One region of the Vogesella sp. AC12 genome, then DNA from elsewhere that is predicted to be linked to it. Evidence: riboswitches for the same ligand, from Rfam matches in the RefSeq annotation. Region 1 holds a riboswitch; the other holds the start of a gene.
The links. Region 1 has a riboswitch for glycine ahead of glyA (serine hydroxymethyltransferase). Riboswitches for the same ligand answer to the same signal wherever they lie in the genome.

Region 1 (16,198 bases):
TTTCATGATCAGCAAACGCGTTCGCAATGCCGTTTTCCCTCTGCTGGCCTGCCTCGCCGGTACCGCCATGGCGCAGGGTGCGCCGCTGCGCATGGGGCTGGAGCCGTTCTACCCGCCGTTCGAGAGCAAGCAGGCCGACGGCCAGCTGGTCGGCTTCGACATCGATGTCGGCAAGGCGATCTGCGAGCGCATGGCCGCCAAGTGCAGCTGGGTGGAAACCTCGTTCGAGGGCCTGATCCCCGGCCTGAAGGCGAAGAAGTTCGACGTCATCAACTCGGCGATGAACATCACCGCCAAGCGCCGCGAGTCCATCGACTTCACCGCCCCGATCTACATCGTGCCGATCCAGATGGTGGCGCGTCGCGACAGCAAGCTGACGCCGACCGTGGCCAGCCTGAAGGGCAAGACCGTCGGCGTGCTGCAGGGCGCCACCCAGGAAGACTTCGTGCGCAAGCACTGGGAGAAACACGGCGTGAAGGTGGTTGCCTACCGCGACCAGGCGCAGATTTTCCTTGATCTGGCCGCCGGTCGTCTGGATGCCGGGGTGCAGGAAGCGCAGACTGCGATGGAAGGCTTCCTCAGCAAGCCGCAGGGCAAGGACTTTGACTTTGCCGGCGGCGTGATCAGCGACTTCGCCACCCTCGGCGAGGGCACCGGCATGGGCCTGCGCAAGGGCGACCCGCGCAAGGCCGAGCTGGACAAGGCGATTGCCAGCCTGAAGCAGGACGGCACCCTCAGCAAGCTGTCGCAGAAGTACTTCCACCGCGACATCGTCGCCAAGTAAGCGGCGTGCAAGGTTGGCCGCAGGCTGCGGCCAACCTTGCAGATTCCGTTGCCATGGCCGCTGCTCGCAGCGCCCATGGCAACTGCATCTGAAAGAAGCACAACATGGATTTCGACATCATCGTCCTCGGCGCCGGCATGATCGGCGTTTCTTCTGCCATCGCCCTGCAGCAGCGCGGCTTGCGCGTGGCGCTGCTCGACCGCCGCGCGCCCGGCGAGGAAACCAGCCACGGTAACGCCGGCCTGCTGGAACGCGCCGCCGTGGTGCCCTACGGCTTCCCGCGCAATATCGCCAGCGTGCTGCGCATCGGCCGCAACCGCAGTGCCGACGTGCGCTACCAGCCGTCCAGCCTGCTGCAGAGCGCGCCGTGGCTGTGGCGCTACTTCCGTGCGTCCGCCCCGCATCGCCTCGCCGCCGCCGCGCACGACATGCTGCCGCTGATCAGCCGCAGCCTGGACGAACACGCCACGCTGATCGCCGCGGCCAATATGCGCGGGCTGTGCAGTGACGACGGTCTGTTCGAGGCCTACCGCACCGAGGCCGGCTTTGCCGCCGAGGCCGCCAACGCGCGCCGCATTGCCGCCGAACACGGTCTGCAGTTGCAGATCCTCGACGCGGCACAGCTGCGCGCCGCCGAGCCGGGCCTCGGCGAGGGCTTCGCCGGCGCGGTGCACTGGCGCGACCCGCAGCGCATCAGCGATCCGGGTGCACTGACCCGCGGCTATGCCGCCTATTTCGAGAGCCTGGGCGGGGTACTCCTGCAGCAGGAGGCCACGGCGCTGGTCCCGGACGGCAGCGGCTGGCAGGTGGTCACCAGTGGCGGCACGCTGCGCGCGGCGCAGGTCGTCGTCGCCATGGGGCCGTGGTCCGATGACATTTTCCAGCCGCTGGGCTACCGCATTCCGCTGCAGACCAAGCGCGGCTACCACATGCACTACCGGCCTCTGGGGCCGGGGCTGAGCTACACCGTGGCCGACGTGGAAGGCGGCTTCGTGGTATCTCCGATGCAGCGCGGCCTGCGCATCGCCACCGGCGTGGAACTGGCGCGGCGCGACGCCGCCCCCAACTACGCGCAGCTGGAGCAGGCCGAGGCGCTGGCGCGCGGGCTGTTCCCGCTCGGTGAGCGGCTGGATGTCACGCCGTGGATGGGCAGCCGCCCGTGCCTGCCGGACATGCGCCCGGCGCTGGGCGCCGCACCGCGCCACAAGGGCCTGTGGTTCAACTTCGGCCACGCCCACCACGGCCTGACGCTGGGGCCGGTGTGCGGCCAACTGCTGGCGCAGGTGATCTGCGGAGAGACGCCGTTCACCGATCCGGCACCGTATGCGCCGGCGCGCTTCCTGTAGCCGGACGCGTGAATGCAAAAAGCCCGCCGAAAAGGCGGGCTTTGTCGTTGCGGCCAACCTTGTGCAAGGTTGGCCGCAGCTGTCGCGGATGGTGCGCTCAGCACTCGACGATGTTGACCGGCACCTCGATCACGTTGATCGCCAGCCCGCCGCGCGCGGTTTCCTTGTACTTGGTGCTCATGTCGCGGCCGGTGTCGCGCATGGTCTTGATCACGCGGTCCAGCGACACGAAGTGCTGGCCGTCGCCGCGCAGCGACATCCGCGCCGCGTTGATGGCCTTGATCGACGCCATCGCGTTGCGCTCGATGCACGGCACCTGTACCAGGCCGCCGACCGGGTCGCAGGTCAGCCCCAGATTGTGTTCCATGCCGATCTCGGCGGCGTTTTCCACCTGCTCCGGCGTGCCGCCCAGCACTTCGGCCAGGCCGCCGGCCGCCATCGAACAGGCGGAGCCGACTTCGCCCTGGCAGCCGACTTCGGCGCCGGAAATGGACGCATTGAGCTTGAACAGGATGCCGATGGCGCCAGCGGTGAGCAGGAAGCGCACGATGCCGTCGTCGCTGGCGCCGGGGATGAAGCGCGCGTAGTAGTGCAGTACCGCCGGGATGATGCCGGCGGCGCCGTTGGTCGGCGCGGTCACCACGCGGCCGCCGGCGGCGTTTTCCTCGTTCACTGCCAGCGCGTACAGGTTCACCCAGTCCAGTACCGTCAGCGGGTCGCGCAGCGCCGCTTCCGGCGACGACAGCAGCTTGCGGTGCATGTCGGCGGCGCGGCGCTTGACCTTCATGCCGCCGGGCAGGATGCCCTCGCGCTCGCAGCCGCGCTTCACGCAGGCCTGCATCACGTGCCAGATGTTGAGCAGGCCGCTGCGGATCTCGTCCTCGCTGCGCCACGCCAACTCGTTCTCCAGCATGATCTGGCTGATGCTCTTGCCGTGGCGCTGGCACAGCGCCAGCAGCTCGGCGCCGCTCTTGAACGGGTGCTTCAGCTCGGTGATGCCCGGTGGCACGAAGCCGGCGTCGATCGCCGCCTCGTCGACCACGAAGCCGCCGCCGACCGAGTAGTAGGCGCGCTTGGACAGGCTGCTGCCGTCGGCGGCAAACGCCTCGAAGATCATGCCATTAGGGTGATAGGGCAGCGCCTTGCGCTTGTGCAGGATCAGGTGCTCGGACTCGATGAAGTCGATCTCGTGCGTGCCCAGGAGTGCGATGCGCTTGTTGTTGCGGATGGCGGCCAGCATGCCGTCGACGGCATCGGTGTCGACCAGGTCCGGGTATTCGCCCTGCAGCCCGAGCAGTACCGCCACATCGCTGCCGTGGCCTTTGCCGGTGGCACCGAGAGAACCGAACATTTCGGATTTGACGCTGGCGGTCTGCGCCAGCAGGCCGTCCTTTTCCAGCCGGGCGACGAATTGCCGCGCCGCGCGCATCGGGCCGACGGTGTGGGAGCTGGACGGGCCGATGCCGATCTTGAACAAATCAAAAACACTGATTGCCATGTTGCTTCTCTTGAGGTGGTGCCTGCGGCGCAGGTTCTGTTTTAACTATAGTCGGGCGCCGTCGGAATGACGGCGCCCGCTGCTGCTTAGCGGTAAACCGGGAAGGCGGCGCACAGCTCCGCCACCTGGCGTTTCACGCGGGCGGCGACATCGGCGTTGTCGATGTCGTCGAGGATGTCACACACCCAGTGCGCCACCTGGCCGGCTTCCGCTTCCTTGAAGCCGCGGCTGGTGATCGCCGGGCTGCCGATGCGGATGCCGCTGGTGACGAACGGGCTTTGCGGGTCGTTCGGTACCGCGTTCTTGTTGACGGTGATGCAGGCGGCACCCAGCGCGGCGTCGGCGGCCTTGCCGGTGAGGCCCTTGTCGATCAGGCTCAGCAGGAACAGGTGGTCATCGGTCTTGCCGGACACCACCGTGTAGCCACGCTGCTGGAACACCTCCACCATGGCGCGGGCGTTGGCCAGCACCTGTTTCTGGTAGTCGACGAATTCCGGCTGCAGCGCCTCGAGGAAGGCTACCGCCTTGGCGGCGATCACGTGCATCAGCGGGCCGCCCTGGATGCCGGGGAACACCAGCGACTGCAGTTTCTTTTCCAGCTCGGGGTTGGCCTGCGCCAGGATCAGGCCGCCGCGCGGGCCGCGCAGCGTCTTGTGGGTGGTGGTGGTGACCACGTGCGCGTGTGGCACCGGGTTCGGGTACAGCCCGGCTGCCACCAGGCCGGCGACGTGCGCCATGTCGACAAAGAAATACGCGCCGACGCTGTCGGCGATCTGGCGCATGCGCTTCCAGTCCACCACCAGCGAGTAGGCGGAGAAGCCGGCGACCAGCATCTTCGGCTTATGTTCGCTGGCCAGACGCTGCACTTCGTCGTAGTCGATCTCACCAGTGTCCACGTTGATGCCGTACTGCACCGCGTTGTAAATCTTGCCGGAGAAGTTGACCTTGGCGCCGTGGGTGAGGTGGCCGCCGTGCGCCAGGCTCATGCCCAGCACGGTGTCGCCCGGCTGCAGCAGCGCCATGTACACCGCGGCGTTGGCCTGGCTGCCGGAGTGCGGTTGCACGTTGGCGTAGTCGGCGCCGAACAGTTGCTTGGCGCGGTCGATGGCCAGCTGTTCGGCGACATCGACGTGCTCGCAGCCGCCGTAGTAGCGCTTGCCGGGATAGCCCTCGGCGTACTTGTTGGTCAACTGGCTGCCTTGCGCCTGCATCACGCGCGGGCTGGTGTAGTTCTCGGAGGCGATCAGCTCGATGTGGTCTTCCTGGCGTTGTGCCTCGGCCTGCATCGCGGCCCACAGTGCGTCGTCGAAACCGGCAATCTCCATCTCTTTGGTAAACATCGTGCATTCCTTTTTCTTGGCGCGAACGGCAAAGGTTGGCCGCAACCGCGCTGGTAGTGGCGGCAGGGTCGGGCAGGGCGTTGACGCATGGATGTGCGGCGTAAAGGACAATGGCGCCCGCCCGGCGTCTGCCGGACGATGCCCCCTCTGTCCCTTTGCCTGAGAGATTGCGGCGCACGGTGTACCCACCGGGCCATGCTTCCTTCGGCGAGATCCGGCCTTGCGGCTGATCTACTCTCCAGAGTGCCAGACGTCGCTGCAGTTCTTTTGCCTGAGAGTTTCCGGGGCGATTCCCCTTCGGCGCTGTCAGCGAATGACAGTCTCTCCTGCAGCGGCTTGATTGGCTGGTCGCAATCTAGTGAAGCGGCGCGCGGCTGTCAACGCATCGACGACAGTATTCAATGTGCTGTTGCAGCAAAAAAACCTGCCGCAAACGCGCCGATCCAGTCGGATCAGGCGTTCGGCAGGGTTTGCACTGCAAAACCGTATGCTTATATAAGGTGTGCTATCGCGGCGGGAATCAGACGCTGGCGACGGTAAAGCGCTGGCGGTGGTGTTGCGGCTGCAGCGCTTCGTCCACTACCGCCACGGCGAGGTCGGCGTCGCTGATGCCGGCCGGTGCTTCGCCTGCCATCAGCAGCTCGTTACCGCCGAGACGGTACTGGCCGCTGCGCGCACCCGGCGACAGCAGCGCCGGCGGCGACACGAACACCCAGTCCAGCTGCGTTTCCTGTTGCAGCAGGTTCAGCGCCTGGCGCGCGCCCTCGGCACCTTCCTTGTATTCCGCCGGGAAGTGCGGGGTGTCAATCAGCTGCACGCCGGGGGCGACGAACAGGCTGCCGGCACCGCCGATCTCGATGAAGCGCGGTACACCGGCGGTCTTGACCCCGGCGACGATAGCCTGGTGGCCGGCGAGGAACAGCGCGCGGATGTCGGCCTTGTCCCAGCCGGGGTTGAAGGCGCTGATCACCACGTCGTGGCCGGCCACGGCACGGGCCACCTCGTCGGCGTCGTAGGCATCGGCGGCCACCACCTCAAGGTTGGCCGCAGCAGCGATGCGCTCGGGACGGCTGGCGATGGCGGTGACGGCGACATTGCGCGACAGCAGTTCTTTCAGGATGGCCGAGCCGACAAAGCCGCTGGCGCCGATCAGTGCGATTTTCATGAGTGCTCCTTGCTGCCCGCTGACGGGCGGTGATTGATGAGAGTAGTGTAATTGCCGATTCACATTCCGATAATCCGTCGTAAAATTGATTGATTGTTAAGTTGAAATAATGAATATGGACGAATTGCGCAGCATGGCGGTGTTTGCCCGGGTGATCGAGAAAGGCTCGATGAACGCGGCGGCGCAGAGCCTCGGCATCACGCCGTCGGCGGTCAGCCAGCATCTGCGGCGGCTGGAGCAACGCCATGGCGTCACCCTGCTACAGCGCACCACGCGCAAGCTGACGCTGACCGAGGCCGGGCAGCTGTTCTATCAGGGCTGCGCGGCGATGCTGGCGGCGGCGCGGCAGGCGGAGCAGCAGCTGTCGGCGCTGCGCGATGCGCCGGTGGGCGAGCTGCGCATCTCCGCCCCCAGCGGCCTGGCCGGCGGCGTGCTCAGCAGCGCGCTGGCACCGCTGTTGGCGGCCAACCCCGGCCTCAGCCTGCGGCTGTTCTTTCACGACGAGATGGTGGACCTGCTGGAGTTGCAGATTGATCTCGCGATCCGGGCCGGCAAGCTGAAGGATTCGTCACTGGTGGCGCGCCATCTGGCCGACTGGCACTTTGTCATTTGTGCGTCGCCGGTCTATGTTGCAAAGCATGGCCTGCCGCAAACACCGGCCGAGCTGTTGCAACACGACTGGGTCGGGGTGGCCGCGCACGAAGGCTTGAGCCGCTTGCAGTTGACGCGCGGTGCAGAAACGGTGACTTTATCGATGCCGCCGCGTATCAGCAGCAACAATATCCTGTCGGCGCGTGCCTTTGTGCTGGAAGGCTTGGGCCTGTCCTTGCAACCGGAGCCGGAAGTACGCAAGGAACTGGCCGCCGGTCTGCTGCAGCCGGTGCTGAGCGAGTGGAGCCTGCCGGAATTGCCGTTGTGGATGGTGACACCGCGGCGCGAGGGGCAACCTGCAAAAGTGCGACATGCAATGTCGGCATTGCAGGCGGCCTTGGGTGGCGAACGCCATCTTTGACATTGGCAAGGGCGGTTTGTTGCCGGATTGTTTCGATATTGTTATATAAAAATGCCAGCTAATGAGGATTGTGCGCAGAATACAAAATTCCGTTGTTAACGAAATGCCATGAAATGGCTTTGTGAATATAAACAAATAACCACAGGTGGGCTTAGTAGTACTATGCCGCACCATAACTTACAAAATTCAGTGGGGAATACACATCATGATGTCATTGCGTACTCGCCTGATGGCCTTCGTGCTGCTGGTACTGACGGTACTCGCGGTCATGTTCTGTGCCGTCGCGTACTGGAAAATGAGCGACGCCCTGTCCAGTGCCATCCGTAACGAAATCAATCAGGCCGCCAACAGCAAGGCGAGCTTTGTTGCCGAGTGGGTGTCCACCCGCCAGAAGATCGTCGCCTCGGCGCTGCCGCGCTTCGGTACCGGCGAATTGCAGCCGGTGCTGGACCAGGCGCGCGATGCCGGCGGTTTTGACGACATGTACATCGGTCAGCCGGACAAGACCATGACCCAGTTCACCGGTGCGCCGAAAGTACCGGAAGGCTACGACCCGACCGGGCGGCCATGGTATCTGGCGGCCAAGGATGCGACCGGCCCGATCGCGTCGCCGCCTTATATCGATGCCGCCACCAAGCGTCCGATCATCACCTTCGCCCAGGCACGCAAGGATGGCGGCCAGCTGGTGGCCGTGGCCGGTGGTGACGTGACGCTGCAGCGCGTGGTGGATGAAGTGGTTGCCGCCAAGCTGCCGGGTGACGGCTATGCCTTCCTGGTGACCGGCGACGGCACCGTGATTGCGCACCCGGAAAAAGAATCCGGCCTGAAAAAGATCGGCGAGGTGGTGGCCGGCTACGACATGAACGCGGTGAACAAGGATGGCCAGATCGTGGACGTGTCGATCAACGGTGACGCCACCCTGACCGCGCTGTATCCGGTGGGCAAGACCGGCTGGTTCCTCGGCGTGATGGTGCCGGTGGCCGCCGCAATGGCACCGGTGACACAGTTGCTGATGGTGATGGTAGGCCTGCTGGTGATCGGCCTGGTGGTGTCCGGCATCTTCGCCTACGTTGGCGTGGCGCGCATGCTGTCCGGCCTGTCGGTGCTGCGCAATGCGATGCGTGAAGTGGCCAGCGGCCACGGTGACCTGACCAAGACGCTGCCGGTCGGCAACCGTGACGAAGTCGGCCAGATTGCCGAAGCCTTCAACCAGTTCGTGGCCAAGCTGCGCGAGATGTTCCTCACCGTGCGCGACGAATCCGATTCGCTGGCGCGCGACGCTGCCGACCTGAACCGTGTGGCGGAGCAGATCGCCCAGGATTCGCGCGTGCAGTCGTCAGAGCTGTCGTCGACCGCCGCCACCATCGAACAGATCACCGTCAGCATCAACCACATTGCCGACCACGTTGGCGAAACCGAGGTGCTGGTGTCGCGTTCGCGTGACAACTCGCTGGATTCGCACCGCGCGATGGCGGAAGTGGCGCGCGAGGTGGAATCCATCGTCGGTGCGGTGTCGTCGCTGCAGGGCGTGATGTCCAACCTGTCCGGCCAGTCCGAGCAGATCAAGGGCATTGTCGGCGTGATCCGCGACATCGCCGACCAGACCAATATGCTGGCGCTGAATGCGGCGATCGAAGCGGCGCGTGCCGGCGAGCAGGGCCGCGGCTTTGCCGTGGTGGCCGACGAAGTGCGCAAGCTGGCCGAGCGTACCGCCAGCGCCACGGTGCAGATCGCCGAGCTGATCGATACCGTGATCCAGAAAACCGGCGAGGCGATCAACCATGCCGACGCCACCAACGCGAAAGTGGAAACCGGTGTCACCCTGTCGCGTGAAGCGGCCAGCAAGGTGGAGCTGATCAAGGGCAACGCCGAAGAGATCTCGACCCGCATGGGCGAAATCACTTCCTCCACCGCCGAGCAGGGCATCGCTACCAACGAAATGGCGCGTAGCGCCGAGCGTGTCAACTCGATGGCGCAGCAGACTGACAGCAGCCTGCAGGAAGCGCTGGCGACGATCCAGGTACTGGCCAGCCGCGGCGACCAGCTGAAGGCACTGGTATCGCAATTCCGTCTGTGATACATCTTGCATGCAGCAAGCCCCGGCCTGTGCCGGGGTTTTTCTTTTTGTGGAGTCTGTTCAATGTTTGCCAATCCTTTTGCCCGTTTTCAGGATGCCCCGCTGGTGCTGGATGGCGCGATGGCGTCCGAGCTGGAGCGTCGCGGTTGTGACCTGAATGACGCGTTGTGGTCGGCGCGGGTGCTGATCGAGCAGCCGGAGCTGATCCGCCAGGTGCATTTCGACTACTTCGCCGCCGGTGCCGATGTCGCCACCACCGCCAGCTACCAGGCGTCGTTCAGCGGCTTTGCCAAGCGCGGCCTGGACGAAGCCGCCGCCGCGGAACTGATGCAGCGCTCGGTGCAGCTGGCGCAGCAGGCGCGCGACGAGTTCTGGGCCGATGCGGCCAACCATGCCGGGCGCCAGAAGCCGCTGGTGGCGGCCTCGGTGGGTCCGTACGGCGCGATGCTGGCCGACGGTTCCGAATACCGTGGCGACTACGGCCGCAGCGAAACCGAGCTGATGGACTTCCATCGCCCGCGCATTGCCGCCTTGCTGGCCGCCGCGCCGGATCTGCTGGCGTGCGAGACCATTCCCTGCGCGGTGGAAGCGCGTGCCATCGCCCGCGTGCTGCAGCAGGACTTTCCGCAGGCAGCGGCATGGATCAGCTTCTCCTGCCGTGATGATGCCAACCTGAGCGACGGCACACCCTTGCTGGCGGCGGTGGCCGAGCTGGAAGCCTATCCGCAGATCGTGGCGGTGGGCGTCAATTGCACCGCGCCGCGCCATATCGTGCCGCTGCTGCAAACGTTGGCCGCACAGACCGGCAAGCGGCTGCTGACCTATCCCAACTCCGGCGAAGCCTACGACGCGGTGACCAAGACCTGGCACGGCAGCAGCGATCCTATGGCCTTTGCTGAGGCGGCACGACAGTGGCGGCTGGCCGGCGCCAGCTGCATCGGCGGCTGCTGCCGCACCTCGCCGGACGACATCCGCGCGCTGGCCGGCTGGCTGCGCGGCTAAGACTGTTCGGAGGCAAGCTCAGCCACGGCGACCTGCGGGTCGCCGTTTTTCATGGCATCTAATGCAGCAGCGGGCCGGCGGCGAGCAGGCTGCCCAGCGCCATCAGCAGCAGGCCGATGCCGCGGTTGAGCCACAGCTGCACGCCGAGCAGGCGCTGGCGCAAGCCGTCCTGCGCCAGCAGCACCGCTACCAGCGCGAACCACAGCACGTGCGCCAGCGACATGAACAGGCCGTAACCGAGCAGTACCGGCAGCGGCGTGCTGGCGGCGACGACCTGGGTGTAGGTGCTGATCACGAACAGCATGGTCTTGGGGTTGAGCGCATTGGTGAGGAAACCGTTGCGCAGCGCGCGGCCGTGGCTGTCCGGCGCCGCCGCCTCGTTGACGGCGCCGCTGCGGAAGGTACACCAGCCGACATACACCAGATAGCCGGCGCCCAGCACGCGCAGCAGCTGCAACAACAGCGGCGTCTGTTGCAACAGGCTGGCGCCGAGCAGGGTGTACATCACGTGCACCTGCACGCCGAGGCCGATGCCGAGCGCGGCGGCGAGGCCGGCGCGTTTGCCGTACAGCAGGCTGTTGCGGCTGATCATGGCGAAGTCGGCGCCGGGGCTGATCACGGCGAGCAGGGTAATGGTCATCACGGCAAACAGTTCAGTCATTGCGTATACTTTCGGTGAGTTTGGTGCTGGGTAAACGGATGACCGTCATTGTCACGCTTTGCCCTGGCAATGAATAACGATGGTTTTTGCCTGATTTACGTGAGAAAAACTAACCGATGAGCTTTGCCGCACTGCCGTCGCTGAACGCCTTGCGCGTGTTCGAGGCCGCTGCCCGTCACGGCAGCTTCGTGCGCGCGGCCGACGAGCTATGCGTGACGCACGGCGCGGTCAGCCGCCAGATCCGCCTGCTGGAAGAGCAGCTGGGCGTGGCGTTGTTCGAGCGCCGCAACCGTGCAGTCTTCCTCAGCGCCGCCGGCACCCGGCTGTTTGCTGCCTGCGGCGAGGCGCTGCACACCCTGCAGCAGGCGGTGACGCAACTGCAGCCGGACGCTACGCCGCCGCTGGCGGTGTCGTGCGAGCCGACGCTGGCGATGCGCTGGCTGATCCCGCGCCTGCCGCAGTTCCATGCGCTGCATCCCGATATCGAGGTCCATCTCAGCGCCGCCGGCGGCGCAGTGCGGCTGGAGAGTGGCCATGTCGAGCTGGCGATCCGGCGCGATGACTTCGCCCTGCCGGCACACTACTGCGTGCAAAGGTTGGCCGCAGAGCATGTCGGGCCGGTCTGTCGCGAACAGGCGGCCGCGGTGCGGCTGCATACCCGTTCGCGGCCGCAGGCGTGGCCGGAGTGGCAGCGCTTGCAGCCGGCGGCCGCGATGGCGCTGGCCGGCAGCCGCGAGTTCGAGCACTTCTACCTCAGCCTGCAGGCGGCGCTGGCCGGGCTGGGGGTGGCGATGGCGTCGCTGTTCATGGTGGCCGACGATCTGGCGGCGCAGACACTGCAGGCCCCGGCGGGCTTTGTCGCCGATGGCAGTCACTACGTGCTGCTGTCGCTGCAGCCGCTGGCGCAGGATGCGCGGCAGCAGGCGTTTGCCGCGTGGCTGGCGGACTGCATGCGGCAGACGCTGAGCTTGCATGCAAACAGGATAATCTGAGCGTGGTGGCTCGGCATTTATATTGCGCCGAATTAATGGTTATGCCGTTATGTGTGCAAAATTTTGCCATTCACGGGTTTTTTGATCTGGATTCATTGCCTTCGGCGCACGGCTGGCTACAATCCGCGGCTGACATATTGCACTGCGGAATAATTCGAGATGACGAGCGCCAGCCACACCCTGTTGGATCCCGAAACCAACGACGTTTCCCATACCCTGCTGGAAGACATTCTGGCCATCCTGGTCGGCACCCTGCTGGTGGCCTTCGGCGTGGCGATGTTCAAGCAGGCCGGCCTGCTCACCGGCAGCACCGCCGGCATCGCCTTCCTGATCCACTACCAGAGCGGCATTCCGTTCGGGGTGGTGTTTTCGCTGATCAATGTGCCGTTCTACTGGCTGGCGGTGAAGCGCATGGGCTGGGCGTTCACCATCAAGACCTTTGTCGCGGTCAGCCTGCTGTCGCTGTTCTCCGGGCTGCACGCGCAGTTTGCCCATTTCGGGCCGCTGGACCCGTTCTACAGCGGCGTGGTCGGCGGCCTGATGATGGGCATGGGCTTTATCGCGCTGTTCCGCCACAAGGCCAGCCTCGGCGGCATCAACATCCTGGCGCTGTACCTGCAGGACCGCCACGGCATCCGTGCCGGCAAGCTGCAGCTAGGCGTCGATCTGCTGATCCTGCTGGCGTCGCTATTCATGGTCAGCGTGCCGGCCTTGCTCGGCTCCATCCTCGGCGCGCTGGCGCTAAACATGGTGATCGGCTTCAACCACCGTCCCGACCGCTATATCGCGATGTAAGCCGCAGAAGCCATTCACGATCGGCTGCGCCTGTGTGATCCTGCGTTGCAATTGGCCAAAAAATGCTCATTGACACCACGTCAACTGCGCTTTTTTGGCCAATTTCGCCTTGTCTGACTTTGGCTCGCGAGATCGTGAGCCGCTTCTTAGAGCCTGTTCAGAGTCTCGCGAGCTAGAGCGAGACAAGGCGAAAACGACTGAGGAAGCGGAGTTTACATGGGGTAAATGAGCATTCCGAAGTCGTTTTCAACGCCGTATCGCCGAAGCGCAGCAGACATTGAACAGGTTCTTAGGTGCCGGGCAGCGGCGGCAGCCGGCGCAGGTGCAGCGCGATGGCCAGTGCCGCCAGCAGCAACAGGCTGAGGCAGGCGGCCACGCCCGGCCAGCGGTGCGATTCCCACAGCACGCCGGACAGCGTGCCCATCACGCTGGAGCCGGCGTAGTAGGCGGTCAGGTAGCATGCCGACGCTAGCGCCCGTGCCTGTAGCGCGCGGCGCCCGACCCAGCTGCTGGCCACCGAGTGCGCGCCGAAAAAGCCGAAGGTGAACAGTGCGACGCCGCCGACCACCAGCCACAGCTGCTGCGGCAGCGTCAGCAGCAAGCCGGCCGCCATCACCACGATCATCAGCCACAGCACATTGCGCCGCCCGAGGCGGTCGGCGAGGGTGCCGGCCCACGCCGACGACCAGATCCCCACCACGTACAGCAGGAACACCAGGCCGATCTGGCTCTGGCTGAGGCCGAACGGCGCCTGCAGCAGGCGGTAGCCGAGGTAGTTGTACAGGCTGACGAAGCAGCCCATCAGCAAAAAGGCGGACAGGAACAGCCACGGCAGGCCGGCATCGGCAAAATGACGACGACCGTTGTGCCACAGCTGCGCCAGACTGCCGCGAGCCGGCTGGAAGTGGCGCGATGGTGGCAGCTGCTTCCACACCAGTGCCGCCGCCAGCAGCCCGATGCCGCCCAGCACTGCCAGCGCCAGCCGCCAGCCGGCGACATCGGCCAGCAGCGCCGCCAGATAGCGGCCGCTCATGCCGCCCAGCGCATTGCCGGCGATATACAGCCCCAGCGCCTTGCCCAGCGAGCTGGCTTCCACTTCCTCGCTCAGGTACGCCATCGCCACCGCCGGCAGGCCGGCCAGCACCATGCCGAAGGCGGCGCGCGACCAGACCAGCGCGCCAAAGCCCTGCGTCAGCGTTGCGGCCAACGTCAGCAGCGCCCCGACCAGCAGGGCGGCCACCATCAGCGGCTTGCGCCCGAGGCGGTCGGCCAGCAGGCTGGCCGGGATCAGCATCAGCGCCATCGACAGCGTACCGGCAGAGAGCACGGTACTGGCGTGGGCGGCGCCGCTGCCGAATTCGGCCGAGAACAGCGGCAGCAGTGGCTGCACGCCATAGAGCATGGCGAAGGTGGCAAAGCCGGCGCAGAACAGCGCCCAGCCGGTACGGCGGTAGGCGGCGGAGCCGGTGACCAGCTTGCCGCCGGCGGGCGCGGTCGGCGGGACGGGGCAGGGAGACGGCAGGGGGGCGCAATAGCTGGTCATGGCAAGGTACCGGGCAGAAGACAGGCTGATGCTAGGCTTGGCCAATCTGGCAGTCCAATATATATTTCAGTAGTTATTCATATCTAAAAGCGATTAATGGAACTGCGCCATCTGCGTTATTTCGTCACCGTGGCCGAAGAGTTGCACTTCACCCGTGCCGCCGAACGCTTGCACATCGGCCAGCCGCCGCTCAGCCAGCAAATCCAGGCATTGGAGGCGGAGCTGGGGGTGCAGCTGTTCCAGCGCAGCAAGCGGCGGGTGCTGCTGACCACGGCCGGCGAACGGCTGCTGTTGCGGGCGCGGCGCCTGCTGGCCGATGCCGAGGCCGCCGCCGAGGAAGCGCGCCGTGCCGGTCGCGGCGAGGTCGGCGAGCTGCGCATCGCGTTCACCTCGTCGATGCCGCTGGCCGGCGTGCTGCCGGACAGCCTGCGCCACTATCGCGAACGCTATCCGGCGGTCAGCCTCAAGCTGGAAGAAATGTTCAGCGGCGACCAGTACCTGGCGTTGCAGCAGCAGCGGCTGGATGTCGGCTTCGTGCGCTACAACGGCGACGAGGTGGTGCCTGGCATCCACCGCCGCGAGCTGCGCCGCGACCGGCTGTGCGTGGTGATCCGCCGCGACCATCCGCTGGCGGCGCGCGCCCGGCTGGCGTTTGCCGAGCTGCGCGACGAGGGCTTCATCGTTTACCCGCCGGGGGTGTCCACCGGGCTGCCGGCGCTGATCCGGCAGCTGGCGCAGGCGGCCGGCTTTCAGCCGCGTATCGCGCAGACCTCCGGCGAGGCGATGACGCAGATCGCGCTGGTCGCCGCCGGGCTGGGCATTGCCATCCTGCCGTCGCCGCTGGCCTGCGTGCAGCTGGACGGGGTCTGCTACATCCCGCTCACCGACGCCGCCGCCTACCTGTCGATGGCGGTGGCGACCCGCGAGCAGGAATCGTCGCCGCTGGTGGCGGCGTTTCTGGACGTGCTGCCAACGTTGGCCGCAATCGCGTCGTAGCGGGTGCTGCGGGTGAAAAATGGCACCGTAGCGCTGCCGGGCGCAGTGATCTGCGCCACGTTGCCGCCCCGGCGCGGCGGCCGTGCCGCGTGCGGCTTGATCCACGGCAACACTGGCCGGCAGCGGGGTTCGCAACTATGGTAGTAACACCGGCTTTGCTGTATTTTTAGCCTCACCCCGCGTGTGGTTGCAGCACTGGAGCAGGCCGTTTCGGCGGCAGATAACGATAAGAAAAACAAAGGAGGGCGTGTGAACACGTTCGATGAAAGCACCACGGTGCTGATTATTGAGGATTCGCATACCGTGCGGCAGTCGCTGCGCGCGATGCTGGCCCAGGTTGGCATCGCCCGTTCCGAGGCGGCGGTCAATGCCGCCGACGGTTTGCAGCGGATACGGCGCAAGCAGTTCGACGTCGTGCTGTGCGACTACAACCTGGGCGACGGCATGAGCGGGCAGGAGCTGCTTGAGCTGCTGCGCCGCAGCAATGCCTATCCGCTGACCTCGGTGTGGATCATGATCACCGGCGAGCGCAAGTACGAGCGCGTGGTCGCCGCCGCCGAAGTGGCGCCGGACGACTACATCCTGAAGCCGTTTTCCAGCCAGACCCTGTTCGACCGCCTGCGCCTAGCGCTGCAGCGCAAGCTGTTCCTGCGCCCGGCCCACCTCAAGCTGCTGGCCGGCGAGGTGTCGCAGGCGCTGCTGATCCTGCGCCAGCTGGAGAGCATCGCCGAAAACAATGTGCAGGTGATGGACGTGCTGCGGCTGATGGCGGAGACCTATATGCTCAACGACCAGTTCAGCGAGGCGCGGCAGGTGTACGAGAAGATCCTGGCGATGAAGGCGATCCCGTGGGCGAAGATGGGCATGGTGCGCATCCTGAAGGAACAGGACGACATCGAGCAGAGCACGGTCATCCTCAACGAGATCATCGCCGACGCCCCCAACTACACCGATGCCTACGACGCGCTGGCACAGAACCTGACCCAC
Region 2 (16,198 bases), on a different contig from region 1:
CAACCTGTACCGTGTCGTAGAAGCGGTCGAATACCAGCTTGCCGCCGGCGGTCTTCACCGCGTGGGCGAAGATCGCCGCCAGACGGTGGATGCGGGTGGCGATGCGCTTGACGCCTTCCGGACCGTGGTACACCGCGTACATGCCGGCCATATTGGCCAGCAGCACTTGCGAGGTGCAGATGTTGGAGTTGGCTTTTTCGCGGCGGATGTGCTGCTCGCGGGTCTGCAGCGCCATGCGCAGCGCGGTCTTGCCCTTGGCATCAATGGACACGCCGATGATGCGGCCGGCCGCGGAACGCTTCATGTCGTCGCGGAAGGCGAAGTAGGCAGCGTGCGGGCCGCCAAAGCCCATCGGCACGCCAAAGCGCTGGGTGTTGCCCACCGCCACGTCGGCGCCCATTTCGGCCGGCGACTTCAGTGCCACCAGCGCCATCACGTCGGCAGCCACGATGGCCACCGCGCCACGGGCTTTTGCCGCAGCAATGTACGGGGTCAGGTCCAGCAGCTCGCCGGATTCGCCCGGGTACTGGAACAGCGCGCCGAAGTAGTCGCCGTTGCCGGCTTCTTCCGGATGGCCCAGCACCAGCTCGAAGCCGAAGTATTCGGCGCGGGTCTTCAGCACGTCCAGTGTCTGCGGCAGCACGCGGCGATCGACGAAGAACTGCTCGGATTTCACTTTCGACACGCGGCGCGCCAGCGTCATCGCTTCGGCGGCGGCGGTGGCTTCGTCCAGCAGCGAGGCGTTGGCCAGCTCCAGGCCGGTGAGGTCGATCACCATCTGCTGGAAGTTGAGCAGCGCTTCCAGGCGGCCCTGGGCGATTTCGGCCTGGTACGGGGTGTAGGCGGTGTACCAGCCCGGGTTTTCCAGCACGTTGCGCAGGATCACGCCCGGCACCTGTACCGGGTAGTAACCCAGACCGATGAAGGACTTGTTGACGATGTTCTTGCTGGCGACGGTTTTCAGTGCCGCCAGTGCGTCGGCTTCACGCATCGCCGGCGGCAGGTCCAGCGCGCGGTTGAAGCGGATGCCGGCCGGCACGGTCTGTGCCACCAGGTCTTCGACGGAGCTGACGCCGATGGCGGCCAGCATGTCGGCTTTTTCGGATTCGCACGGGCCGATGTGGCGGGCGATGAATTCTTGATGATTGAAGAGTTGCGAGAGCGACATGTCTTCGATTCCGTTTGCTGAATAAGCCACGAAACACACGGAAGGACACGGGGCAGGCAGGCTGCCGGTGGGGCGTGTGTTTCCGTGTGGTCCGTGGCTAAAAAACAAAAAGCCCTACTGTCTGACGACAGCAGGGCTCGTTCATCAGGCGCCGATTTCGGCAGCGTAAGTCGCTGCGTCCAGCAGGCCGTCCAGATCAGCGGCGTTGGCCGGCTTGATCTTGAAGAACCAGCCAGCGGCGTACGGCTCGCTGTTGGCCAGCTCCGGGTTGGCTTCCAGTTCGGCGTTCACTTCCAGGATTTCACCGGCGATCGGCGCGTACACGTCGGACGCGGCCTTCACCGATTCCACCACACCGGCTTGCTCGTCGGCCGCCAGGTTGGCGCCAACGGCTGGCAGCTCGACAAATACGATGTCGCCCAGCAGCTCTTGCGCGTGCTCGGTGATGCCTACGGTCACGGAGCCGTCGGCTTCCAGGCGCAGCCATTCGTGGCTGGATACGTATTTCAGTTCGGCAGGAATGTTGCTCATGGTTTCTCTCCAGAAAAATGCGTTGTCATGGTGTGGATCGGGACTGCCTCGGCTCGCCCCGTCGTTATACACCAGCTTATTCAAAAACTTTCTTGCCGTTGCGCACGAACGGCATTTTCACCACACGCACCTCGGTCAGCGTGCCGCGCAGGTCAACCTGGGCGGTGGCGCCGGTGGCAGCCGGGACGCGGGCGATGGCGATGGAGTGTTTCAGGGTCGGCGAGAAGGTGCCGCTGGTGATGATGCCTTCGGCACCGTCGACCACGACCTTCTGGCCTTCGCGCAGCACACCGCGGCCTTCCAGCACCAGGCCGACCTGTTTCATCGGCACGCCGGCGGCTTTTTGCGCTTCCAGCGCCTTGCGGCCGATGAAGTCGCGCTCTTCCGGATTCCAGGCGATGGTCCAGCCCATGCCGGCTTCCAGCGGCGACACGGTCTCGTCCATGTCGTGGCCGTACAGGTTCATGCCGGCTTCCAGACGCAGGGTATCGCGCGCGCCCAGGCCGATCGGCGCCACGCCGGCGGCTTTCAGCTCGTTGAAGAAGGTGATGGCCTGATCGGCCGGGATCATGATTTCGAGGCCGTCTTCACCGGTGTAGCCGGTGCGGGCGTAGAACCACTCGCCGGACGGCAGACCCTGGAATACTTTCAGTGCCTGGATGGATTCGGCCAGGGCCGGCTTGACGGCGCAGACCTTCTCGATGGCTTTCGGGCCCTGCACCGCCAGCATCGCGAGGTCGCGGCGCACTTGCAGCTGCACGTCGAAGCCGGCGGACTGCTTGTCCATCCATGCCAGGTCTTTCTCGGTGGTGCCGGCGTTGATCACCATGCGGTAGCCGGTGGCGGTCAGGTACACGATCAGATCGTCGACCACGCCGCCCTGCTCGTTGAGCATGCCGGAGTACAGCGCCTTGCCTTCGAAGCCGAGCTTGGCCACGTCGTTGGCGATCAGCTTCTGCAGCCAGACCTTGGCGTCGCTGCCACTGATGTCGACCACGGTCATGTGCGACACGTCGAACATGCCGGCGTCGCTACGCACGATCTCGTGCTCTTTCAGCTGCGAGCCGTAGTGGATCGGCATTTCCCAGCCGGCGAAATCAACCATCTTCGCGCCGGAAGCGACGTGGGCATCAAATAAAGGGGTACGTTTCGGGGCCGTCATTGCAAGTCCTTGGAGTGAGATTTGTCCCTACCTCACACCCCTCTGTCCCTGCACCTGAGATTTTCCGGCATTGCGCCGTTAGCCCCTTCGGTGGGCGCTGTACGCGCCGCTCTCCAGATTCTGCGGGCCGATTACGGCCCGATTCTTGCAGTCCTTTTGCCTGAGCGATTGCGGGTGCACTTGCGCCTTCGGCGGCGGCGTCCGGTTTGGCCCGGCGCGGCTCTCTCCTGCGGAATGGGCGCATTATCGTTGCCGAAAGCCGCCTTGGCAAGCTGGTTTTGCCGGCAGATCAGCCGCTTGCCACAGACGGCGGCTGATCATCTAGAAATCCGTGCTGGGCGGGATAAAAATCGGCAGGAAAGCAGGACAACACCATCAGAAATTGACTGCATGGAGCTATCTGTAACTGCGTGTGTTTTTGAGCATGATTAAGTAATTATTGGTAACGATGAAATATTGAATTATCATTACCAACCATGCACGTCGTACAACTGATATGCATTCCCATATAGGGGTGCATTACAAGTTAGCCACCTCCAAATCAATGCAGTTTAATTGTGTGAAATCATGTCTTCTAACTACAAAGCAAATATGTCTTTTGAAGCCGAAGTGCGGCGCATTGCTGAGGCCGTATGGAACCTTCAACCAGGGCAGTGTCAGCCAATGCACTACCCAAACGACCCAGTCGTCCGCGAAATAGATGGAATCGCCAGACTGCGCGACATCACACACCTGTTGATGGTCACCACCAGTACGCGACTTGACAAAGTAAAAGACGACTGCAAGAAGCTTTTGTCAGCCGAGAGAATAGAACAGACGCAAGCTGCTGCCGTTTCCAAATGGCTTATCACCGAAAATCAACTTGATGCACAACATATAGAACATGCACGTAAACAGAACGTACAAACTCTAACCTTGGCTCAGTTTCAACGCCGATTCTTCGATGGTGCAAAATACTTATCGCTCAGAAGAAAGGCTCCCTTTGGATCTGCTAGAGATCCACTCACTGACTCTACATCTTTGCCCGACAACACTTACGTACCCTTGCCTATGCGTGTAGGTTTTGATACGTCAACAACGAAGCCAATGACAGGACGAGAGATAACGCTTGATCAAATTTGCACTCGAATACTGGCCGGCGATATTGTTGTATTGAAAGCTCCATTTGGATCAGGCAAGAGCCTCACCACACGTGAAATTTTCAAAAAACTAGCTGCAGCCCATACCAAAGACACAACAAAATCTGTGCCACTGACACTCAACCTACGAGAGCATTGGGGTGAGGACTATTGCGATGAGATGTTGGATCGGCATGCCAGATCAATTGGCTACACGCCTCGCGAAGATACTGTAGTCGCTTGGAGAGCAGGTATGTGCTCTCTATTACTCGATGGGTTCGATGAGGTTGCCGCACAATCGGTCGTTCGCACCGAAAATAAGAATTTTATGAGAGAGGCGCGCCGTCGAGCACTAACTGGAGTGCGCGACTTTACCCAAAAACTTCCCGCAGAAGTCGGAATTTTCATCTGTGGTCGTGACCAGTACTTTGACTCTGATGCAGAACTTGCTAGCGCACTTGGGCTCACAGGAAGGAAATTTATAGCGGTTGACTTGGGAGAGTTTGATGAACACAGTGCCAATGAATTCCTGCGAAGACATGGAATCAATCAATCGCTTCCCGATTGGTTACCACGCAAACCCCTCTTGATGTCTTACTTGCTTAGGCACGACCTCTTCAATCAGGTACTTTCAATTGATGGAACAAAGGGTTTTGGGAACGCTTGGGATGCTTTCCTTGAGGCCATTTGCACCCGCGAAGCATCGCTTGAAAGATCAGTGATGGAATCAACGACCGTTCGAGCAGTACTTGAACGTCTCGCGTTTTCTGTCCGAGCAAAAGCAAACGGAACAGGGCCAATTTCAGGGGTAGACCTTGCGGAGGCCTATACAGCAGAAACAGGACAATCTGCTGGCGAAGGCGTCTTGGCGCAGCTTCAACGACTTCCCGGTCTTGCACAGCGGGACGCTGAATCTGGAACACGTTCATTCGTAGATTTTGATATGTTGGCTGCACTTCAGGGTGGAGCTTTCGCAAACCATGTTTTGACGAGTTTTCGGGACGTTAAAACAGTGCCGCTGGCAGCACTGAGCGAGCAGGCTCAGGATATGGCAGCTTACATTCTGGGTAAGAACGGAGCGACCGCTGACACACTGCAAAGTGTGTGCAGTCAGCTTCTGCTCTCTTCACCGCATGAGCGCGGCACCCACCAATATGCAGCGGACTGTCTTTCCCTAGCTATACGCTTTGCTACGCAAAGTGACAGGACTGAACTCAACTTGCATGGTTTAACGATAGAAAATGCAGCCTTAGATCGGATTTCACTTGACGAAGTGACCCTTAAAAACGTTACCTTCCGAAACTGCACTGTTCGAGAAGTCCAACTAGCCGAGTCTGTCATTAAACAGGGTGTCACATTCTCATCCTGTCTTGTTAGTCGCGTTATTGGAGCCAGCAACAGGGCCGGTGTGCCAATATCAGTCATATCAGAGGACTCTGAAATTGAGACCTTTGACAATATGTCTACGAACAATGCAGTCCTCAAGCTTGGCGTCCCTCCCCAGATGAAGGCATTTCTTACTATTCTTCGAAAACTATATAAGCAAGCTGGTGGAGGGCGGAAAGTTGCTGCATTCTCGCGAGGCATCAATCACCAAGATGTACTCCACTACATTAATCCAGTTTTGGCCATCCTACAGCGACACCAATTCGTATCAGTGTTCAACTCAGTTGTTCATCCTGTTCGTCGGCAGTCAGGCCGAGTAGAGGCCATTTTAGCAGCCCCCACACTGGTGGAAGACGCCGTTGTCACCGAAGTTCGTAATCTCGAATAAGGGCTAACTATGCGTTCAAACTAATGCCACCAACCACACACCGCGGATATTTTAAAACTACCGATAGCACAGATAAGCCACAGGCACATCCCCCCAAAAAAGTATCCAACGTTGGCCGCGAACCAAACACCCGGTGAGCATAACTCACCGGGCATTTTTTACACGGGGAGCCAAGCGCGAATAACGCCTGCCCTGTCATACAAGGCCTAGCCTTTCACCAACCGCTCTCTCAACTGCCACAAATACACCGGCAGCCCGGCCAGCAGCAGCAGCACACCCCACATCACCACCTCGGCCCCGGAGCCGAAAATGGTCCACAGCGCGAACACGAAGCCGCCGCCGGAGAACGCCAGCGGCGCCAGCCAGTCGCGGGGACGGAACTGCCGGTGGCGCTGCAGCATCACCGCCAACAGCGCCATCGCGCAGAACGCGTACGGCAGCAAGGTGGTGGCGGTGGCCAGCAGAATCACGAACTCGAAGATCTGCACCCCGCTGTCGCCGCCGGCGTACTTGCACGCGAGCAGAATGGTGACCAGCAGCGTGGACAGCAGCAGGCCGACGATGGGCACGCCGGCCGCGTTCTCGCGCTTGAAGAAGGCCGGGAACAGCCGGTCGCGCGCGGCGGCGGCCGGGATGTGGCCCTGCATCAGGCACCAGCCGTTGAGCGCGCCGAAGCAGGAAATCACCGCGCCGAGGCCGACGGCGTAGTACGCCCACTCGCCCCACAGGCTGCGCGCGGCATCGGCAAACGGCGCCGCCGATGCGGCCAACGTTGCCGCCGGCATCAGCCCCTGCAAGGCGACGGTGCTGGCAATGTACAGCGCGGCGGCGAGCAGCGTGCCCAGCACCGTGGCGCGCGGGATGGTGCGCTCCGGCCGGTCTACATCACCGGCCGGCACCGACGCCGACTCCAGCCCGAGAAAGGCCCACAGCGTCAGCGCCATGGTCGCCGGGATCGCCTCAGACAGCGGCTTGTGCTGCGGGTTGAACACGACAAAATCGGGGTTGAGGTACAGCAGACCGGCGACGGTGACCCCGGCCAGCGGCAGCAGCTTGATCAGGGTGGTGACGATGGCCACGCGGCCCGAGCTTTGCGCGCCGCGGCTGTTGATCCACGTCACCAGCCAGATCAGGCCGATGGCGGTGGCGCCGGCGGCGAGGTTGCTGTCGTTCAGCTGCGGGAAGAACACCCCCAGATAGCTGACGCCGGCCACGGTCAGCGCGGCATTGCCGGCCCACAGCGCGATCCAGTAACCCCAGGCGATGAGGAAGCCAGCGAAATCGCCGAAGCCTTCGTGGATATAGGCATACGGGCCGCCGGCCTTGTGCGGCAGCAGCGTCGCCAGCCGGGCGAACACCAGCGCGAGGCAGATCGCGCCCAGCGAGGTGATCACCCAGCCGATCAGCGAGGCGCCGCCGTACTGCGCCAGCGACGCCGGCAGCAGGAACACGCCGGAGCCGATCATGTTGCCCACCACCAGCGCGGTGCACATCCAGATGCCGAGTTTGCCTTTGGCGGCGGGTTGCGGAGCGTGACTCATGCGGTCCTCCGTGCGGAAGAACGCTGACGCCAGCGGGGAAACGGGCACGGCGCGGCGGCCGTGCAAGCGATGAAATCCTGCATGATGGGTTGAGGGTCCTGAATGGGGCGGCGCGGCCGCTGTTGCTCTGTCTGCGTGCCGCCGCCGGGCAGCGGCACCCTGGCAACCTGTTCCGGTTGCTCTGCCATGACAAACGGGCCTCGAAAGAGGCCCGTCTGGCGAAAGGGTGGCGATTGTATACCAAGTTCACTATGCAATGACGATAGGTCCCGGCGGCACCCGCGCCAGCTGCCAGTTGCCGCGCGCCCACTGCCACAGCTCGGCCACGTCGCCCGCTTCTGCCGGCGGCGCATGCCCCAGTCGCGTCAGCGCCTGCCGCAGCCCGGCGGCGGCCGACCTGGCGTCGATTGCCGGCGCCAGCGTCTGCTTCGACAGCTTTTCACCGGCGGCGTTGACCATCAGCGGCAGGTGACAGTGCGTCACCGCCGGCCCGCCCAGCTTCTGCCGCAGCCACAGCTGGCGCGGCGTCGACACCAGCAGGTCGGCCCCGCGCACGATGTCGGTCATGCCCTGCGCGATGTCGTCCACCACCACCGCCAGCTGGTAGGCCCAGAAACCGTCGGCGCGTAGCAGCACGAAATCGCCGATCTCGCTCTGCAGGCGCTGGCCGTACTCGCCCTGCAGCCAGTCGTGAAACGCGGTGCGGCTGTCGTCCACCCGCAGCCGCCACGCCCGTGCGCTGCGCCCCGGTGCCACGCCGTGACGGCAGGTGCCGGGATAGACCATGCCGTCGGCGCCGTGATGGCCGGCGGCGGCGATTTCCTTGCGGGTGCACGCGCAGCCGTAGGCGTCGCCCTGCGCCACCAGCTGCGCCAGCGCCGCGCGGTACCGCTCGTGACGGTCATGCTGGTACACCAGCTCGCCGTCCCACTCGAAGCCGAACGCCTGCAGCGTGCGCAGGATGGCGTCGGCGGCACCGGCCATCTCGCGCGGCGGATCGAGGTCTTCCATGCGCAGCCACCACTCGCCGCCGTGGCGCTTGGCTTCCAGATAGCTGCCGACCGCGGTGGTCAGCGAGCCGGCGTGCAGCAGGCCGGTGGGGCTGGGCGCAAAGCGGCCGCGATAGGGCAAAACGGGAACGGGGGCAGTGACGGACATGGCAGGAGCAGCGAAAATAGAGAGATACGACTAAAATATTGACTAAACAACTCAAGCATTACCCCGGACACCCACCATCAAAGGAGCGCGCCCAGATGACGCACGTTGTAACCGAAGCCTGTATCAAATGTAAATACACCGACTGCGTCGATGTCTGTCCGGTGGACTGCTTCCACGCCGGCCCCAATTTCCTGGTGATCGACCCCGACGAGTGCATCGACTGCACGCTGTGCGTGGCGGAATGCCCGGCAGAGGCGATCTTCGCCGAGGAAGACCTGCCGGCCGACCAGCAGGACTTCATCGCCATCAACGCCGAGCTGACGCCACTGTGGCCGGTGCTGTCCGCCAAGATTGACGCGTTGCCCGACCACGCCGACTGGCTGCCGGTGAAGGACAAGCGCCACCTGCTGGAACGCTGAACGGCAGCACGCCGGTGAGTCGCAGCTGCGGCCAACGTTGGCCGCAGCCGGCCACGCCATGCGACAATGGCCGGCCATTTCCTTAGCCTGACACCACCATGTCCGATCATCCTGCCGCCATCCTGTTGATGGGCCCCACCGCCTCCGGCAAGACCGGCCTCGCGCTGGCGCTGGCCGAGCGCTTCCCGGTCGAAATCATCAGCGTCGATTCCGCGCTGGTCTACCGCGACATGGACATCGGCACCGCCAAACCGACCGCGGCGGAAATGGCGCAGTGCCCGCACCACCTGATCGATATCATCGACCCCACGGACGCCTACTCCGCGGCGCAGTTTCACGCCGACGCCAACCGCCTGATCGCCGACATCCACGCCCGCGGCAAGCTGCCGCTGCTGGTCGGCGGCACCATGCTGTATTTCAAGGCGCTGACCGACGGCCTGTCCGACCTGCCGCAGGCCGATCCGGCGCTGCGCCAGCAGCTGGAAGCCGACGCCGCCCGCCTCGGCTGGCCGGCCATGCACGCGCGTCTCGCCGCCCTCGACGCCGTCACCGCCGCCCGCCTCGCCCCCAACGACTCGCAACGCATCCAGCGCGCGCTGGAAATCTGCCTGCTCAGCGGCGACACCATGTCGGCGCTGCTGGCACGCGGCCGCGACGACGCCGCGCGCGGCAACCTGCTGCGGCTGGCACTGAATCCGGACGCGCGCAGCTGGCTGCACCAGCGCATCGCGCTACGCTTCCACATCATGCTGGAGCAGGGTTTCCTCGACGAAGTCAGCCGCATCCGCGAACGTTGGCCGCAGCTGTCGCTGGAGCTGCCGTCGATGCGCTGCGTCGGCTACCGCCAGGCGTGGGAATACCAGGACGGCCTGTACAGCCACGCCGAATTCGTCGAGCGCGGCATCGCCGCCACCCGCCAGCTGGCCAAGCGCCAGATCACCTGGCTGCGCAGCATGGCGGCGGACAACCTAAACCTGGCCGCCGACCACGACGACATCCTGAGCCCGGCCTGCCACGCCATCGAACGCTGGCAGGCGACACAGCGGCACGCCTGAGCGGCGACAGTAGTTAGAGCCGCTAACAAAACCTCGCAGAGCACCTGAGCCAAGGCGCGCCGACGCAGACAGTACAAGTCGTACGGCAAGGAGGCGCAACGCAGGATCAGGGGTTTTGTTAGCGGCTCTTAGTCCGCCGCCAGCAAGGCCAGTGCCTGCTCGCTGCTCAGCACCCGCGCATACTCGCCATCCAGATTCGACAGCGCCATCGCGTGCACCTCGTCCGCGCTGCGCGGCGTGCCGTGGTAGTCAGCCTTGGAGAAGGCGAAAGTGGCATCGCTGACCACCAGCGTGTCGAAGCCGAGATTGCCGGCGCTGCGCGCGGTAGCCTCCACCGAGTTGTTGGTGCTGACGCCGACCAGCAGCAGGCGGCGGATACCGCGCACGTGCAGCCAGCGCTCCAGCGCACCGTGGGTGAAGGCATCGGGCACGTTCTTCTCGAACACCATCTCGCTGTCCAGCGGCTGGAATGCCGGCTGGAACGCGGCGCCGCTCTGGCCGGGCCAGAACAGCGAGCGCGGCGTGCGCGACATGTGGCGCACGTGGATCACCGGGTGGCCACCGGCGCGCCAGACGGCAAGCAGGCGCATGATATTGGCCTCTGCCTGCGGGTTGTTGCGCTCGCCGGCCTGCGGCATGGCCATCGCCTGCTGCATGTCGATGATCAGCAAGGCCGGGATCTGTGTTGTCATTATCGGTTTTCCGTGATTCAAAATTTCGCGGCCAAACCTGGCCACGCTTCATTCAGGACGGCTGCACCCAATCCTGCCGCAGCAAGGAAAACGCCAGCAGGTCATGATATTGTCCGAGCCAGAATCCGGCCTCGCGCAAACGCCCTTCCTGCACAAAGCCCAAGCCCTGCAGCAGACGGATGGACGGCAGATTGTCCGGGTGGACCTGGGCCTCGATACGGTTAAGCGCCATGTTCGCAAAGCCCCAGTCCAGCGCCAGCTGCAACGCCTCGCGCATCATTCCCTGCCCGCGATAAGCCGGTGCCAGCTCGTAACCGAGCGTGCAACTGCGCCAGCCGCGATTCCACTTGAACAGGCCGCAGCTACCCGCCAGTTGCTGATCGGCCCGTGATTCGACAGCCCAGCGCAGCCACGGATTGGGCAGCTGCTGCCAGCCGATAAAGACCGCCACCTGCGCCTCGGCCTGTGCCAGCGTCTGCAGCGGCTCGGTGCCGAACCATTGCATGGATACGGCATCGCGGTAGATATCAAACAGTGCCGGTGCATCCTGCGGCCGGAATTCGCGCAGCGTCAGCCGTGCACTCTGCAGCGCGGGGAAAGCGCTCATTCCGGCGTCTTGCTGTCCAGCCAGATGGTGACCGGGCCGTCGTTGACCAGCGCCACCTGCATGTCGGCGCCGAACACCCCGGTCGGCACCGGCTTGCCCAGCGCCGTGCCCAGCAACTGCACGAATTCGTCGAACATCGGCGACGATTGCTCCGGCCGTGCCGCACGGCTGTAGCCGGGGCGGTTGCCCTTCTTGGTGGTGGCGAACAGGGTGAACTGGCTCACCGCCAGCACCTCGCCGCCGCAGTCGAGCAGCGAGCGGTTCATCACGCCGTCGTCGTCGTTGAAAATGCGCAGCTGGCTGATCTTCTTCACCAGCCACTCGCTGTCGCCGCGGCTGTCCGGCGCCTCAATGCCGACCAGCAACAACAGCCCGGCTCCGATCGCGCCGGTGACCTGGCCGTCGACGGTGACCGACGCCTCGCGCACTCTTTGTACCAATACTCGCATCATCCCTCCTGAAAAGCGTTTCGGCTCTGCGTTACAATCCCTGCCATTGCGCGTGACAAGGATTGCTATGTTAATGGTTATTTCTCCGGCGAAAACGCTGGATTTCGACACCCCGCCGCGGACGGTACCGTACACGCAGCCGGATTTCCTCGATCACAGCATGGCGCTGATCCGCGTGCTGCGCGACAAGTCGCCGGCCGACATCGGCCAGCTGATGGGCATCAGCGATGCACTGGCGCAGCTCAACGTCGGCCGCTACCACGACTGGCAGCCGGATTTCACGCCGGACAATGCCAAGCAGGCGGTACTGGCGTTCATGGGCGATGTCTACGAGGGGCTGGATGCGGCGTCGCTGGATGCGAGCGAGCACGACTACCTGCAGCGCCACCTGCGCATCCTGTCCGGGCTGTACGGCCTGCTGCGGCCGCTGGACCTGATGCAGCCGTACCGGCTGGAGATGGGTACCCGCCTCGCCAACCCGCGCGGCAAGAACCTGTACGAGTTCTGGGGCACGCTGATCACCGAGGCGCTGAATCGCGAGCTGGAGAACGAGGCGGCGCCGGTGCTGGTCAACCTCGCGTCCGACGAGTACTTCAAGTCGGTGAAGCCGAAGCTGCTCGACGCCAGCGTCGTCACCCCGGTGTTCCAGGATCTGAAAAACGGCCAGTACAAGATCATCAGCTTCTACGCCAAGCGCGCGCGCGGGCTGATGGCGCGCTGGGCGACGCAGCGGCAAGTGACGGACGCCGAGCAGCTGAAGGCGTTCGACAGCGAGGGCTACGCCTTCGTGCCGGAGCTGTCCGATGCCCAGACCTGGCTGTTCCGCCGCGATCCGGCAGCGCAATAAGCTGAGTGGGAAACGACACAGGAAACCACGCGGCCACCTATTTGCGGCCAACGTTGGCCGCAAAACAAAAGGAATCCCCGATGCAAGGCAGCTGCCTGTGCGGCACCATCCGCTATGAAATCGACCGCCTCGACGCGCCGATTACGCATTGCCACTGCCTGACCTGCCAGAAGGCGCACGCAGCGGCGTTTGCCAGCACTGCCGGCGTGCTGCGCCAGCACTTCCGCTGGCTGGCGGGGCAGCAGGCGCTGGGCAGCTACGAATCGTCTCCCGGCAAGCTGCGCCACTTCTGTACCCACTGCGGCAGCCAGCTGGTGGCGGAGCGCACCGGCCAGCCGCACGTCATCGTGCGCGTGGCGACGCTGGACGACGACCCCGGCGTCAGCCCGCAGCAGCACATCTGGTGCAGTCACGACCGGCCGTGGCTGGCAAGCGGCGGCCAGCCACAGTTTGCCGAATGGCAACCGGGCCGCGAATGACGGTTGCGGCCAACGTTGGCCGCAAGCGCAGCCGGCGTCAGCCGTGCACCGCGTTGTCCAGCACCGCACCGCGGGCGAAGGCCTGCACATTGCCCAGCGTGGTGCGGGCGATATTGTCCAGCGCCTCGCGGGTGAGGAAGCCCTGGTGCGAGGTAATCAGCACATTGGGGAAGGTCAGCAGCCGCGCCAGCTGGTCGTCCTGCAGCCCGGCCTCGGACAGGTTTTCAAAGAACACGCCCTCTTCCATCTCGTAGACATCCAGCCCCACCCCGCCGAGGCGGCCATCCTTCAGCGCCTCGATCAGCGCCGGGGTATCGATCAGCCCGCCGCGGCTGGTGTTGATCAGCAGCGCGCCGCGCTTCATCTGCGCCAGGGTGGTGGCGTCGATCAGGTGCCGCGTCGCCGGCAGCAGCGGCAGGTGCAGGCTGACGACGTCGGACTCGGCCAGCAGCGTGGCGCGATCGACATAGCTGAAGCCGAGCTGATTGGCCAGCAGCCGGTCCTGCGCCACGTCGTGGGCCAGCACGCGCATGCCGAAGCCGCGGGCGATGCCGATCGCCGCCTCGCCGATGCGGCCGGTGCCGATCACGCCGAAGGTCTTGCCGTGCAGGTCGAAGCCGACCAGCCCGTCCAGCGAAAAGTCCATCTCGCGCACCCGCACGTAGGCCTTGTGAATGCGGCGGTTGACCGCCAGCAGCAGCGCGAACGCGTGCTCGGCCACCGCGTGCGGCGAATACGCCGGCACCCGCACCACGCGGATGCCGTGCCGGCTACAGGCCGCCAGGTCGACACCGTTGAAACCGGCGCAGCGCAGCGCCACCAGCCGCGTGCCGCCGGCGGCCAGGCTGGCCACCACCGCCGCGTCCAGCCGGTCGTTCACGAACGGACACACCACCTCGAAGCCGGCGGCCAGGGCCACGGTGTCGCCATTGAGGCGCGGCTCGAAAAAGCTCAGCGCAAAACCGTAATCATGATTTGCTAAGGTCAGCGCCTGACGATCGTATTGCTTGCTATCGAAAACGGCGATTTTCATGTGCGCTCTCTCCATGCTGTATCGGATTCGATACAAATCTGCCGTATCAAACGGCAACATTCATTAAAAGCCACTGCAATAACTCCGATGATTTTAAACAGGAAAATCAGAGTCGCGCAGCCTTGATCCAGATCAAGCGGATAAATGGCACGCTCCATGACGTGGTTATACCATGCGTGGCTTGCAGCGTTATCCACCTCCACGATTGCCTAGCCGTCTCAGTGTCCGAATCATGAAAAAGAATCTGCCAGTCCATGATATTGAAGTGCCGTTCACCAGCGGCCTCATTGTTACCCAAACCGATCTCAAGGGCAGCATCACCTACGCCAACGACAGCTTCGTCCAGCTGTCCGGCTTCAGCCGCGAGGAGTTGCTCGGCCAGAACCATAACATCGTGCGTCATCCGGACATGCCGCCGGTGCTGTTCGAGGACCTGTGGCAGACGGTGAAGCGCGGCGACTGCTGGCGCGGCCTGGTCAAGAACCGCTGCAAGAACGGCCACTACTACTGGGTCGACGCCTTCGTGGTGCCGGTGAAGGAACGCGGCGCCGTCCGCGGCTACATGTCGGTACGCAGCCCGGCGCGGCCGGAGGCGGTGCGCGAGGCGAAACTGCTGTATCCACAATTGATGCAGGGCAAGCCGCTGGCCAAGGCCAAGGCGCCCGGCCGCACGCTGGCCTGGTTCCGCCGCATCCATGTCGCCCTGAGCACGGTGCTGGTGCTTGGCGCCGGCGTGCTGACCGGCGGTGTCGCCGGCGGCGTGATCATCGGCGCCAGCGCGCTGTCGACGCTGGGCTGGCTGCTGGCGGAAAAACACCGCCGCGAGCACCAGCAGCACCTGCTGGACAGCTGCATGAACATCTCCGAAGGTCGCCTCACCAACGAGCTGGCCATCAACCGCGCCGGCGAACAGGGCAAGCTGGAAACCGCACTCGCCTACATGCAGGTACACCTCAAGGTAATGCTGGACGAGCTGCAGATGACCGCGCGCGCGCAGGCCGAAGAAACCATGCACATGCAGCAGCGCATCGCCGAGCTGTTCAACCGCATGGCCGCCGGCAACGAAAGCGTCAGCCAGATCAGCAGCGCGGTGGAAGAGCTGTCCGCCTCCATCGAACAGGTGGCCGGCCACGCCGAGGAAACCGCCCGCCTCAGCATCGACACCAGCAGCAGCGTGGCGCAGAGCAATGCCGACATGAACACCTCGCAGCAGCGCACGCTGGCGGCGAGCCAGTCGGTGGAGCAGGCGCAGCACATCATCACCGACCTGGCCAGCGCCATCGACAGCATCACCCAGGTGACGCAGACCATCCACGACATCGCCGACCAGACCAACCTGCTGGCGCTGAATGCGGCGATCGAGGCGGCGCGTGCCGGCGAGTCCGGCCGCGGCTTCGCCGTGGTCGCCGACGAGGTGCGCAAGCTGGCGGAACGCACCAGCCTCAGCACCGACCAGATCAAGCAGCTGATCCACAATGTGCGCGAGGCGGCCAACAGCACCGTCAGCGCCATCGCCACCATCACCGAGCAGACCCGCGCCGGCGCCGAGGCGCAGCTGCGCACCACCGCCAAGCTGCAAGGGGTGCAGGACAGCTCGCACAGCGTCAACCAGATGATGCAGGCCATCGCCGGTACCAACGCGCAGCAGTCCGCCGCCGCCGCCCACCTCGCCGAGCGCATGGCCCACATCGCCGAGCAGTTTGCCGAGTCGCACCAGCACATCCGTTCCGCCAATCACGGCATCGAGAAGCTGGCCGACCAGGCGGCGCGGGTCTCGGCGCTGGCCGCCCATTTCGAGGTGGAAGCGGACACCCAGCCCGCCTGAAGCCGGCGCACACCCCCGCTGCCGCGACGGCGGCCGCGGGGGTTTTTGCGTGCAAAAAGCCGTTGCCATTGCCTTTGCCGCTGTCAGATACTAGCTTGTCATTGATATCCGACATTAAACGAAGGGAACAACATGTCCGTACTGAAAGAGTTTCGCGAGTTTGCCATGCGTGGCAACGTCATCGATCTGGCCGTTGGTGTCGTCATCGGCGGTGCTTTTGGTACCATCGTCAAGTCGCTGGTTGATGACGTAATCATGCCACCAATCGGCCTGCTGATCGGCAACGTCGACTTTGCCAACCTGTTCTTCGTGCTGAAGGAAGGCGCCAAGGCGGCACCGT

Region 2: it holds a riboswitch for glycine, as region 1 does, so the genes downstream of both, gcvT (glycine cleavage system aminomethyltransferase GcvT) here and glyA (serine hydroxymethyltransferase) in region 1, are expected to answer to the same signal.

Annotation. Positions count from the first base shown of each region.
Region 1 covers NZ_JANFNU010000005.1:221,652-237,849, forward strand. The annotation lists gene NOM55_RS10550 (ABC transporter substrate-binding protein) at 5-784, shown strand; gene NOM55_RS10555 (FAD-binding oxidoreductase) at 889-2,130, shown strand; gene NOM55_RS10560 (L-serine ammonia-lyase) at 2,228-3,628, opposite strand; gene glyA (serine hydroxymethyltransferase) at 3,715-4,968, opposite strand; glycine riboswitch at 5,218-5,307, opposite strand; gene NOM55_RS10570 (NAD(P)-dependent oxidoreductase) at 5,489-6,133, opposite strand; gene NOM55_RS10575 (LysR family transcriptional regulator) at 6,243-7,145, shown strand; gene NOM55_RS10580 (methyl-accepting chemotaxis protein) at 7,351-9,222, shown strand; gene mmuM (homocysteine S-methyltransferase) at 9,286-10,224, shown strand; gene NOM55_RS10590 (LysE family translocator) at 10,283-10,885, opposite strand; gene NOM55_RS10595 (LysR family transcriptional regulator) at 11,002-11,877, shown strand; gene NOM55_RS10600 (YitT family protein) at 12,037-12,672, shown strand; gene NOM55_RS10605 (MFS transporter) at 12,962-14,215, opposite strand; gene NOM55_RS10610 (LysR family transcriptional regulator) at 14,312-15,211, shown strand; gene NOM55_RS10615 (response regulator) at 15,461-16,198, shown strand, end outside.
Region 2 covers NZ_JANFNU010000004.1:148,230-164,427, reverse strand. The annotation lists gene gcvP (aminomethyl-transferring glycine dehydrogenase) at 1-1,168, opposite strand, end outside; gene gcvH (glycine cleavage system protein GcvH) at 1,313-1,699, opposite strand; gene gcvT (glycine cleavage system aminomethyltransferase GcvT) at 1,776-2,861, opposite strand; glycine riboswitch at 2,894-2,988, opposite strand; glycine riboswitch at 3,000-3,101, opposite strand; gene NOM55_RS08880 (hypothetical protein) at 3,417-5,753, shown strand; gene NOM55_RS08875 (amino acid permease) at 5,960-7,294, opposite strand; gene gluQRS (tRNA glutamyl-Q(34) synthetase GluQRS) at 7,544-8,452, opposite strand; gene fdxA (ferredoxin FdxA) at 8,548-8,871, shown strand; gene miaA (tRNA (adenosine(37)-N6)-dimethylallyltransferase MiaA) at 8,970-9,926, shown strand; gene NOM55_RS08855 (cysteine hydrolase family protein) at 10,055-10,618, opposite strand; gene NOM55_RS08850 (GNAT family N-acetyltransferase) at 10,671-11,225, opposite strand; gene dtd (D-aminoacyl-tRNA deacylase) at 11,222-11,677, opposite strand; gene yaaA (peroxide stress protein YaaA) at 11,742-12,521, shown strand; gene NOM55_RS08835 (GFA family protein) at 12,602-13,000, shown strand; gene NOM55_RS08830 (2-hydroxyacid dehydrogenase) at 13,038-14,033, opposite strand; gene NOM55_RS08825 (PAS domain-containing methyl-accepting chemotaxis protein) at 14,266-15,858, shown strand; gene mscL (large-conductance mechanosensitive channel protein MscL) at 15,991-16,198, shown strand, end outside.